Regions from separate parts of the Bacillus sp. Brlt_9 genome, predicted to be linked through region 2. Evidence: predicted binding sites of a transcription regulator. Region 2 holds the regulator's gene; the other holds the start of a gene.

Region 1 (5,341 bases), on a different contig from region 2:
TTGGTCCTTTTATTAGCCTTGGGGCAATATGTTACATGTTGATCACGTATGCAAAATAGAGAGGGGATAGAACATGAATCTATATATGGATGATCAAAGAAGTTGTCCATACGGGTATGTGCTCGTAACTACAGTAGAACGTGCTTTGCAAATAGTTCGGGATTATAATGTGAATATTCTTTCCCTTGATTTTAACATGGGATGGGGAGAAAAAAGCGGGTTAGATTTTGTAGATGCTTTTTGTAAAGAGGGTTTATATGTAAATGAAATGCACTTTCATACGAATGATGTCAGCGGTATGCACAAGATGAAACAGAGGATTAATAAGGGAAAGGAAGAAGGGGAAATTAATCCTCACCTTATTGTTAAATATGTGGGGAGCTAAAAACTCCAAAGTAAAACTTTGGAGTTTTTAATGTTTCATATGGGCTTGTAAAGGAATGATTTCCTCTGTTTGAACTGCTGCTAATTCAGTTTCTTCCTGTTCAACAGTAGGTGCTTTCTTTGTTAAGTAATGATAAACCATACCGACAAATACGGAACCGCCAATAATGTTACCGATTGTAACAGGAATTAAGTTATGAATAGCACCTGCAAAAGAAATTGTCTCCGGATGCGGTGAAACTAAAGATAAGGCAAACAGTGATAAGTTTGCAATGCTATGCTCGTAACCAGATAAGAAGAATGTGAAAACAAGTAGCATCATCATCATAATTTTTGCTGTATCACCTTTCACTTGAGAAGGTAAGAAACAAGCAAGACATACAAGCCAGTTACATAAAATTGCTTTAAAGAATAATTGCATTGTAGGTGTATTCATTTTTCCTTCTACTACTTTATTCATGAAATGCCCGTGATCAATTGCTTCGAAAATTCCAGTTGCATAAAATAGTAAGGCAAAGAATAAAGCGCCAGCTAAATTCCCTGCATAACAAGCGACCCAGTTACGAAGTGTATCAGAAATCGTTGTTTCTTTTCTTAAAGTTGCTACAGTGAAGTACATTGTGTTTCCAGTAAACAATTCAGCACCGCCATATATAATAAGGACAAGGGCAATTCCGAAAAACATAGAAGCCGCTAAATAAGTTGCTGGTGAATCTGCAATGTGAAAAAAGTTACCTAATTTAAAACATAGTACAATAATAAAACCGATATAAATACCCGCAAGTGCGGCACGAATGAAATATTGCATCGGGTTTGTATCTAGCATTTGTTTTTTGCTCTTAGCCAGTTTGACAACATAATCTAATCCTTGTTCTAGCATGAGTAATACGCTCCTTTAATACATCATCTATAAATACTCCTTATATGAATAAAGTACATGGATTCGGTCATAGTTTCAATAAGTTTGTGCAATGTTTCACAAAAAGGACATACATACATTAAGAAAACGTTTACAAAAGATAGTATAATAGAAATTTTTCTGGACATTGAGAGGGAGAAAGGAAAAAGAAAAAGCGCTGTAATTACAGCGCTTTTTCGTCTAAATTCTTTTCTACTTTTACTTCTACTTCTTTCGAGAAGAACCAACCGCCAACTGCGATTCCGACTAATACAATCCAGAATGTAAGCTTCCATGGTGTAGATTCTGGGAATGAATGTGGAATTACATTTAATGCAGGGTGTGCTAATGTATAAACTGCTAATTTCACACCAACCCAACCTACGATTAAGAATGCTGCAGTTTCAAGTCCTGGTTTACGTTTTAAGATTTGTACGAAAGCAGTTGCTGCAAATCGCATAATTATTAATCCGATAAGTCCACCTACAAAGATTACAACGAATTGCCCAGTATCAAGACTACCAATTGTACCTAAGCCTGTTTTTGGTAAAGTCATTGCTAATGCAACAGCAGCTAAAATAGAATCAACTGCGAAGGCGATATCAGCAACCTCAACTTTAAATACAGTCCACCAAAAATTCTCTTGTTTTTTCTTTGCTTCTTTTTCTTCTGTTTCTTCATCCGTATTCTTTTTAACATACGTTTTAAATAAGTGATTACCAGCGATAAACATAAGATAAAGGGCACCGATTGCTTGCACTTGCCATACGTCGACTAAGAAAGAAATCATAAATAACGATCCGAAACGGAAAACAAATGCCCCCGCTAATCCGTAAAATAGTGCTTTCTTACGTTTTTCTTCTGGTAAATGTTTTACCATAATTGCAAGAACAAGAGCGTTATCAGCTGCTAAAATCCCCTCTAGTGCAATTAGGATGAGTAATACCCAACCATACTCCAATAATAATGATACATCCATGTACATTCTCCTCTCATTTCTATAAGTACTAAATAAGTGAAGAATTTCCCCACTATTTAGTTTCCCCATACTCCTGCCTATTAACTTTGGAAGAATTTGGTAATGAATACAAAAAAGACCTCTGCCGTTAATAGGCAAAGGTCTTGCTAGACATATGTAATGAAAATGCCAACAAAGCCGGAAGAACTAAGTTCTACGTAATGACGACTTTGTTTCCAAGAAGTATTCTTGGACGCTACTCCCCTTTGGAGATATGCTATTGTATTCTCATTATATGGATAATTTATACGGTTGTCAACCAGTTAAAATATCTTCATTCGGATATTTTATTTTCCGGTTCTTTTTACGTGCAAATGAAAAAGCAAGTGTTAAAGGTCCCATCTTCCCAAAAAACATCATAAAGATAATAATAGCTTTTCCGATCATAGTTAAGTGGGGAGTTAAATTCATACTGAGACCAACAGTACCAAATGCTGAAAATACTTCGAAAGCACTCATCAATAAAGGAACACGCTCAGTAATACTCAAAATTAAAATAGCAAAAAAGATAAATGAAATGGAAATAATAGTAATGGTTAATGATTTGACAATGAGAGTATCTTTAATAGATTTTTTAAATACGACAATATCATCTTGTTCTTGTAAAAATTTAAATACGCCAAAAAACATAATTAAAAATGTCGTTAACTTAATTCCACCACCAGTTGAAGCACTACCGGCACCAATAAACATAAGGAGCATCATTAATAGTAGGGAAGGTTTGGATAATGCGGAAATATCAACCGTATTAAACCCGGCAGTTCGCGTTGAAACGGCCTGGAAATAAGCGGCCATTCCTTCTTCAAAGGGAGTAAACCCTCTCATAGAAAGGGAGTTATGGAACTCGAATATAAAAATAAACACGGTAGCAATAATATTGACGATTAGAGTAGAAGAAAGCATAAGTTTTGAATGTAAAGTAAGGTTTTTAAAGTTTTTCTTTCTTTTTATATCTACGATTACTGTAAAACCAATCCCGCCTAAAATGATGAGAGAGGAAATAACAAGATTGACAAGAATGCTATGAGAATGCGACATTAAATTATCGCTCCACACAGAAAAACCAGCATTGTTAAAGGCTGAAATTGAATGGAAAAAGCTATAATATAGCCCTTTAGCAATCCCGTATTTTGGTACCCATTCAAAAGAGAGAAACAAAGTAGCGATACATTCGACTGTAAAAGAGAATAAAAATAATGCTTTGGCAAGACGAATGACGCCTCCAATATTTGTTTGATTTAACGCTTGTTGTAGTAAAATTCGGTTTTGAAGACCGATTTTTCTGCCGAGCATAATCGCAATTAAAACGGCAAAGCTCATAATGCCAAGTCCGCCCACTTGTATAAGCGTTAAAATGACACATTGGCCGAATAAGGTAAATACTTTCCCAGTGTCCACAACACCGAGCCCTGTAACCGTACAAGCAGAAACGGTTGTAAATAAAGCATCGAGCCATGAAATAGACGTTGTTGTAGCAATTGGTAGCTTTAATAAGCATGTGCCCACAATGGATAACATAATGAAAGATAAAGTAAGAACGCGGGGAGGACTCATGCTAATGTTAATCCGTTTCATGTTATATATCGTTCCTTTCAGTTTGCTCTTACTAGTATGTGAAAAAGCACGATTAGGTATGTTAAAAATAGAAAGAGGCAGAGAATATCTGCCTCTAAGCCATATGTTATAGTATTATCCACGTAATTGTTGTTGAGCTAAAGCAACAAGTCGTTTCGTTACTTCACCGCCAACTGAACCGTTAGAACGAGATGCTGTATTAGATCCTAAGCTTACGCCGAATTCTTGTGCGATTTCATATTTAAATTGTTCAAGTGCTTGTTCCGCACCTGGAACTAGTAATTTGTTTGTTTTTACCATGTTGATACACATCCTTATGAGTAGTCCAGTTCAGCTAAGTACTTATCTAAACTGGTAACGTTATTTTATGTGGAACGGGCGTACTCATACGCGGAAGTAATCGGTGTGATTAGAAGTTATTGGATAGAAAAAAGAGTAGCAAATTTGCTACTCTTTTTTCAGTATTGTCGCTGTACCTTCCACGACAACATCATCGGATTGGTTGTATATGTTTGTTTGTAACGTAATGATTTTTTTATCGTCCCGTTTTTTTATAACTTCTGCCACAACGCGAAGTGTATCGCCGATTTTGACAGGAGCACGGAATGAAACGTTTTGAGATAAATAAATCGTGTTTTTGCCAGGGAGTTTCGTACCAAGAATCGTCGAAATGAAACTGGAAACGAGCATGCCATGAGCAATACGTTCTTTAAACATTGTCGTTTTTGCAAAAGAATCTAAAATATGAATAGGGTTCACATCTCCAGTTAATTTTGCAAAATTGATAACGTCCTCATCCGTAATCGTTTTTGTAAGGGATGCTTGATCACCGACTTGAATCTCATCATAACGAAGCTCTGGAACAGTTTGTGCTTCTTGAAATGGATTCATTTTGGCCTCCTTCTTTTCCATATCGAAAAATGCCAGCCATCTTGTTGTAGTAGGAGGAAGAAAGAGTTTTGTTTGTGCTGCAGTTAGCTCCCACATTTTTCTTACTTGATGGAAGTAAATAAATTTTTTGAGTTTTCCTCGAACTGCTTTGCGAGTTCTAGTTGTTTGGACTTGAACTCTCCCAAAAAAACTTCTAACTGTTTTTGAACCTCTTCACGTTGTAATTGTTGTTGTTCAATAAATTGTTTTGTTGTTTCTTCAAATTGACCGCTAGTTTGAGTAAGAATAGACAAAGATGTTTTCGTAGGAGAAACAGTAAGTTGGTGCATTTGAGTAGAAAGTTCATTCCATTTCCCTTGCCACTCGTTAATTTGATCATTTAAGGAGTTTCCAGTTAATTGCTTCACGTAATCTGTATATTGGTTATTGAACTGAGCAGTGAATTGTTGTAGTTCTTTTTCTAGTTCATCTACTCCTGATGTTAATTTATGCAAAGCGTCTTGCTGTTGTTTTAATGTTTCTAAAGTAAGTTGCTCTAATTGTTTCCCAGCTGAAGAGAAGAGGGAAAGAGATTG
Region 2 (5,341 bases):
TACATAGCTTTTCACATAAAGAGTTTTAACTTCTTCAACATTCAAAATGTCATTATCGTGACAGTAATTAATAAAACTGCCTAATAGAACCTCATAATTTTGATATTTACCCTCGTTATATTCCCAAACTTACGGTCTTCAAGAAATTCCTTTTATGCAAATTTTAAAAACACAAAAAAGACTACCTCCTCTCATCAAGGAAGTAGCCTTCTTCTAATTAACTATTTATACATTGCACAGCTTCACAGAGTGATGCTTATTACATCATTCCGCCCATACCGCCCATGCCCATGCCGCCCATGTCAGGCATTGCTGGTGCATTTGGTTCTGGCTTGTCAGCTACTACAGCTTCAGTTGTTAAGAACATAGCTGCAACAGATGCTGCGTTTTGAAGTGCAGAGCGAGTTACTTTAGCTGGATCTACGATACCAGTTTCAAGCATGTTAACCCACTCGCCAGTAGCTGCGTTGAAACCAACGCCTACTTTTTCGCCTTTTAGACGCTCTACAACTACAGATCCTTCTAGACCAGCGTTGATTGCGATTTGACGAACTGGCTCTTCTAGCGCGCGAAGTACGATGTTGATACCTGTTGCTTCGTCGCCTTCAGCTACGATAGAAGCTACTTTCGTGTATACGTTCATAAGTGAAGTACCACCACCTGCAACGATACCTTCTTCTACTGCTGCACGAGTTGAGTTAAGTGCATCTTCAATGCGAAGTTTGCGCTCTTTTAACTCAGTTTCAGTTGCTGCACCTACTTTAATTACTGCTACGCCACCTGCAAGTTTTGCAAGACGCTCTTGTAATTTTTCACGATCGAATTCAGAAGTAGTTTCTTCTAATTGCGCACGGATTTGACCGATGCGAGCTTCGATTTGTTGTGTATTTCCGATACCTTCAACTACAGTTGTGTTTTCTTTCGTTACAACAACTTTACCAGCGCGTCCTAAAGATTCAATTGTAGCAGATTTTAAGTCACGGCCTAATTCTTCAGTGATTACTTCGCCACCAGTTAAGATTGCGATATCTTCTAGCATTGCTTTACGACGGTCACCAAATCCAGGAGCTTTAACAGCTACTACATTGAATGTACCACGAAGTTTGTTCACTACTAATGTAGCTAATGCTTCGCCTTCTACGTCTTCAGCGATGATAAGAAGTGGTTTACCTTGTTGTACCACTTGCTCTAATACTGGTAAGATTTCTTGGATGTTAGAAATCTTTTTATCAGTAATTAAGATGTATGGGTTATCAAGAACCGCTTCCATTTTGTCAGAATCAGTAATCATGTAAGGAGATGCATATCCACGATCAAATTGCATACCTTCTACTACGTCTAATTCTGTTGTGAATCCTTTAGATTCTTCTAAAGTAATAACGCCGTCGTTACCAACGCGCTCCATTGCTTCAGCGATTAATTGACCTACTTCTTCGTCAGCTGCAGAAATAGCAGCTACTTGTGCGATAGAAGATTTACCTTCGATTGGTTTAGAAATCGTTTTTAATTCTTCAATTGCAGCAGTAACAGCTTTTTCGATACCTTTACGAAGACCCATTGGGTTCGCACCAGCTGTTACGTTTTTAAGACCTTCACGAATCATAGCTTGCGCTAATACAGTTGCAGTTGTTGTTCCGTCACCAGCTACATCATTTGTTTTGCTAGCAACTTCTGCTACTAATTTCGCACCCATGTTTTCGAATGCATCTTCTAATTCGATTTCTTTTGCGATTGTTACACCATCATTTGTAATAAGTGGTGAACCGAATTTTTTCTCAAGTACAACGTTACGACCTTTTGGTCCAAGCGTTACTTTTACTGCGTTTGCAAGAGTGTCGACACCGCGAAGCATCGAACGACGTGCTTCTTCACTAAATTTAATATCTTTTGCCATAATAATTGACCCCCTTGGATTTTTTAAGATTTATATAATTAACCGATAACTGCTAGAATGTCACTTTCACGTAAAATCAAGTAGTCAGTACCTTCGTATTTCACTTCAGTACCTGCATATTTTGAGAAGATGATAAGATCACCTGCTGCTACCTCTAAAGCAACACGCTCACCATTTTCAAGCACTCGACCAGTACCTACTGCAATAACTTTACCCTCTTGTGGTTTTTCTTTTGCAGTGTCTGGCAATACAATACCACTTGCTGTTTTTTCTTCTGCTTGAACAAGCTCAATTACAACGCGATCACCTAATGGCTTTAGCATGAACAATAACCTCCTCATTTTGTTATGTAAATTTTATTTATTAGCACTCAAGTCACCCGAGTGCTAACACACTTATAATAATAAATAATCTCAATTTCTTTTGCAAGTAAAAAAATCATAATTTTTTCGCAAATTCAGCTATACACTTTTCTATATAGAGTCTATCTTCTTCTACCTTTACCATATGAATCGTTGTTTCCACTACTCGTATGTTACAATATGAAAGGACACCCTAAGTTGTTTTCGCTACACACACAACTTTCTCCTGTCTTCTATTATAATTTCAAATAAGGATTTACGAAAAAAACATAATTTACGTGAGGTTTATATCGTAGGTAGCATATGTACATGTTATCCTACCTTATCTCATACACTAGAGTTAGAAAGGATGGTTAAACCATTTGAAAAAACAATATTGGTGGGTTATCGTTACATACATTTTAATGCAGTTATCATCCATTGCTGGATTACCGCTTCTCCTGAAAACTGGACTTTATGATAACAGGGGATTTACTAGGGAGGAGAAATTCCAACTCATAACTGGCCACTGGGCAATCATTAGCTTCTTTATTGCATTATGTATCGTACTTTGGTTACTTAGAACAGATATTCGTGACAGACGTTTAGATACAATGCGCTCTTCGGTTCCAGCTACGATCGGTTGGATTTTTATCGGGTTCTTCTTAGCATTTTTCTCGCAAAGTATTGCCGGTATGATAGAAATGCGTTTATTAGGAATTAAACCTGGATCTGAAAATACAGCAAGACTTATGGATATCGCAAGAACGACACCTTGGTTCCTTATTGTTATATCTATAATAGGACCTATTTTGGAAGAAATCGTATTTAGAAAAATTTTATTTGGTACACTTTATAAGAAGTTCAACTTCTTTATTGCTGCTATTATTAGTTCTCTCGTATTCGCAGCAATTCATTTTGATTTCACTCACTTATTGGTATACACTTCTATGGGACTCGTATTCGCCTTTTTATATGTAAAAACGAAGCGTATTATCGTCCCTATCGCAGCTCATGTTGCAATGAATACATTAGTTGCAGTTGCTCAAGTTTTAATGAGCAATGAACAAATTCAAGAAATGATTAAAGAAGCTGAAAAAATGCAAGGCTTTATCGGAGGATTTTTATGAGAAACTCACCATTGTTCATGGCTGCATTGTACTTCCTTCTAGGATGTATCTTTACCCGCTTCGCCATTACAAACGTAACAGATACAATTTGGAATATGTGGACAATACTATTTGCAGTTATGGCAACAATTGATTTTAATTTGGCACTTCGCCTTATCTTAGTTAAATTCACAAAGAAAAAACAATAATAAAACGCAGAGGAAGCGACCTCTGCGTTTTATTGTGGATAATTCTTCAAAAAGTAAACAAGTGTTTGTAACTCTACTGCTAAATCAATATGATGAATTCTTATATTGTCTGACACATTTAAGCGTGCTGGTGTGAAATTTAAAATACCATGCACACTAGTTTCAGCTAATCTATCTGCTACAGATTGTGCTACTGTAGCTGGTACTGTTAATATTGCCACTTGTATATCAGTTGATAGACGTTCTTCTAATTCATCTAAATGATATACAGGAATACCCCCGATTTCTGTTCCAACTTTCTCTTCACTAACGTCAAACGCCATTTCAATTTTTGTATTATTGTTTTTCGTGAAATTATAATGTAAGAAAGCGGTCCCTAAATTACCTACTCCAATAAGTGCTACACGTGTTATATCATCTTGGTCGAGTGTTTCACGGAAAAATGATAATAAATAATTTACGTTATATCCATATCCTTTTTTCCCTAACGCTCCAAAGTATGAGAAATCTCTTCGAATCGTTGCGGAATCAACTTTTACCGCTTCACTTAATTCGGCTGATGAAACACGTTGCTTACCAGATAGAGATAAATTTTGGATAAATCGATAGTATAGAGGCAATCTCTTAGCAGTGGCTTGTGGAATTTTCTGCTGATCCATATAACCTCTCCTCTCTTCCTATCTTTATTCATATGCTTTAATCAAATACAGAAGTTTAGCACTTATTAAATTCCTTGTATAATAGAAAGAAGAAGTATTCTCTCTGTATTTTAAACTATACACTATTTTTAGTATGATTGAGAAATATAAACATGGCAAAGTTAAGAAATTATTTGAGGTGAAAACATTGATTTTATTACAAGTAAACGCGCTTTCGAAATTATACGGTGCAGAAACGATTCTTGCAAACATAAAATTGGAAGTTCAAACGAAAGATCGTATCGCATTAGTCGGACGAAATGGAGCCGGAAAATCTACATTATTAAAAATAATAGCTGGTGAGTTATCTCATGATGGTGGCGAAATTATAAAACCGAAAGATGTCTCAATCGGATATTTAGCTCAAAATACCGGGTTAGAAACGTCTTTAACAATTTGGGATGAAATGTTAACCGTCTTTACACACTTGCAGCAAATGGAGACAAAACTTCGAAGGCTAGAGCAAGAGATGGGAAAAGAAGAAAACTTTTCAAACGAGGCTATATATGAACGATTATTAGCTGACTATGACCAATTACAATTAGATTATAAAGATCAAGGTGGCTATCAGTACGAAGCAGATATCCGTTCGATTTTAAGTGGTCTTGGCTTCCCAGTTGAAACGCACCAGACGACAATTTCCACATTAAGTGGTGGACAAAAAACACGATTAGCTCTCGGTAAATTATTATTAACGAAACCAGACTTACTTATTTTGGACGAGCCTACAAACCATTTAGATATCGAAACATTAACATGGCTTGAACAATATTTACAAGGCTATCCTGGCGCAATACTAATCGTTTCCCATGACCGTTATTTCTTAGATAAACTCGTTACACAAGTATATGAAATTTCGAATAAAGAAAGCAGACGATTTGTTGGTAACTACAGTAAATATTTAGATTTAAAATCAGCACTATACGAGCAAGAAATGAAACGTTATGAAAAACAACAAGATGAAATCGCTAAGCTTGAGGACTTCGTTCAAAAAAATATAGCTCGTGCATCTACAACAAAACGTGCGCAAAGCCGTCGTAAACAATTAGACCGTATGGAACTATTAACAAGACCATTAGGTGACTCTAAG

Evidence for each region. Region 2 encodes Rex, which represses fermentation and respiration genes when NADH is low (regulators of the CRP and FNR family bind a similar motif). Its sites were predicted from a motif close to TTGTGAAATATTTCACAA; they were not measured.
Region 1: a site for Rex is predicted at 1,349-1,366, ahead of VF726_RS00985 (formate/nitrite transporter family protein). Genes of this name have one in related genera too.

The regions. Positions count from the first base shown of each region.
Region 1 covers NZ_JAYJLO010000001.1:185,745-191,085, forward strand. Annotated here, with positions in the region: gene VF726_RS00975 (prepilin peptidase) at 1-59, shown strand, start outside; gene VF726_RS00980 (cyclic-phosphate processing receiver domain-containing protein) at 74-385, shown strand; gene VF726_RS00985 (formate/nitrite transporter family protein) at 413-1,264, opposite strand; gene VF726_RS00990 (TerC family protein) at 1,467-2,261, opposite strand; yybP-ykoY riboswitch at 2,352-2,517, opposite strand; gene VF726_RS00995 (TrkH family potassium uptake protein) at 2,556-3,875, opposite strand; gene VF726_RS01000 (alpha/beta-type small acid-soluble spore protein) at 3,990-4,175, opposite strand; gene VF726_RS01005 (MaoC family dehydratase) at 4,323-4,766, opposite strand; gene phaP (polyhydroxyalkanoic acid inclusion protein PhaP) at 4,868-5,341, opposite strand, start outside.
Region 2 covers NZ_JAYJLO010000023.1:8,004-13,344, forward strand. Annotated here, with positions in the region: gene groL (chaperonin GroEL) at 260-1,894, opposite strand; gene groES (co-chaperone GroES) at 1,933-2,217, opposite strand; gene VF726_RS31140 (CPBP family intramembrane glutamic endopeptidase) at 2,619-3,365, shown strand; gene VF726_RS31145 (YdiK family protein) at 3,362-3,553, shown strand; gene VF726_RS31150 (redox-sensing transcriptional repressor Rex) at 3,583-4,212, opposite strand; gene VF726_RS31155 (ABC-F family ATP-binding cassette domain-containing protein) at 4,400-5,341, shown strand, end outside.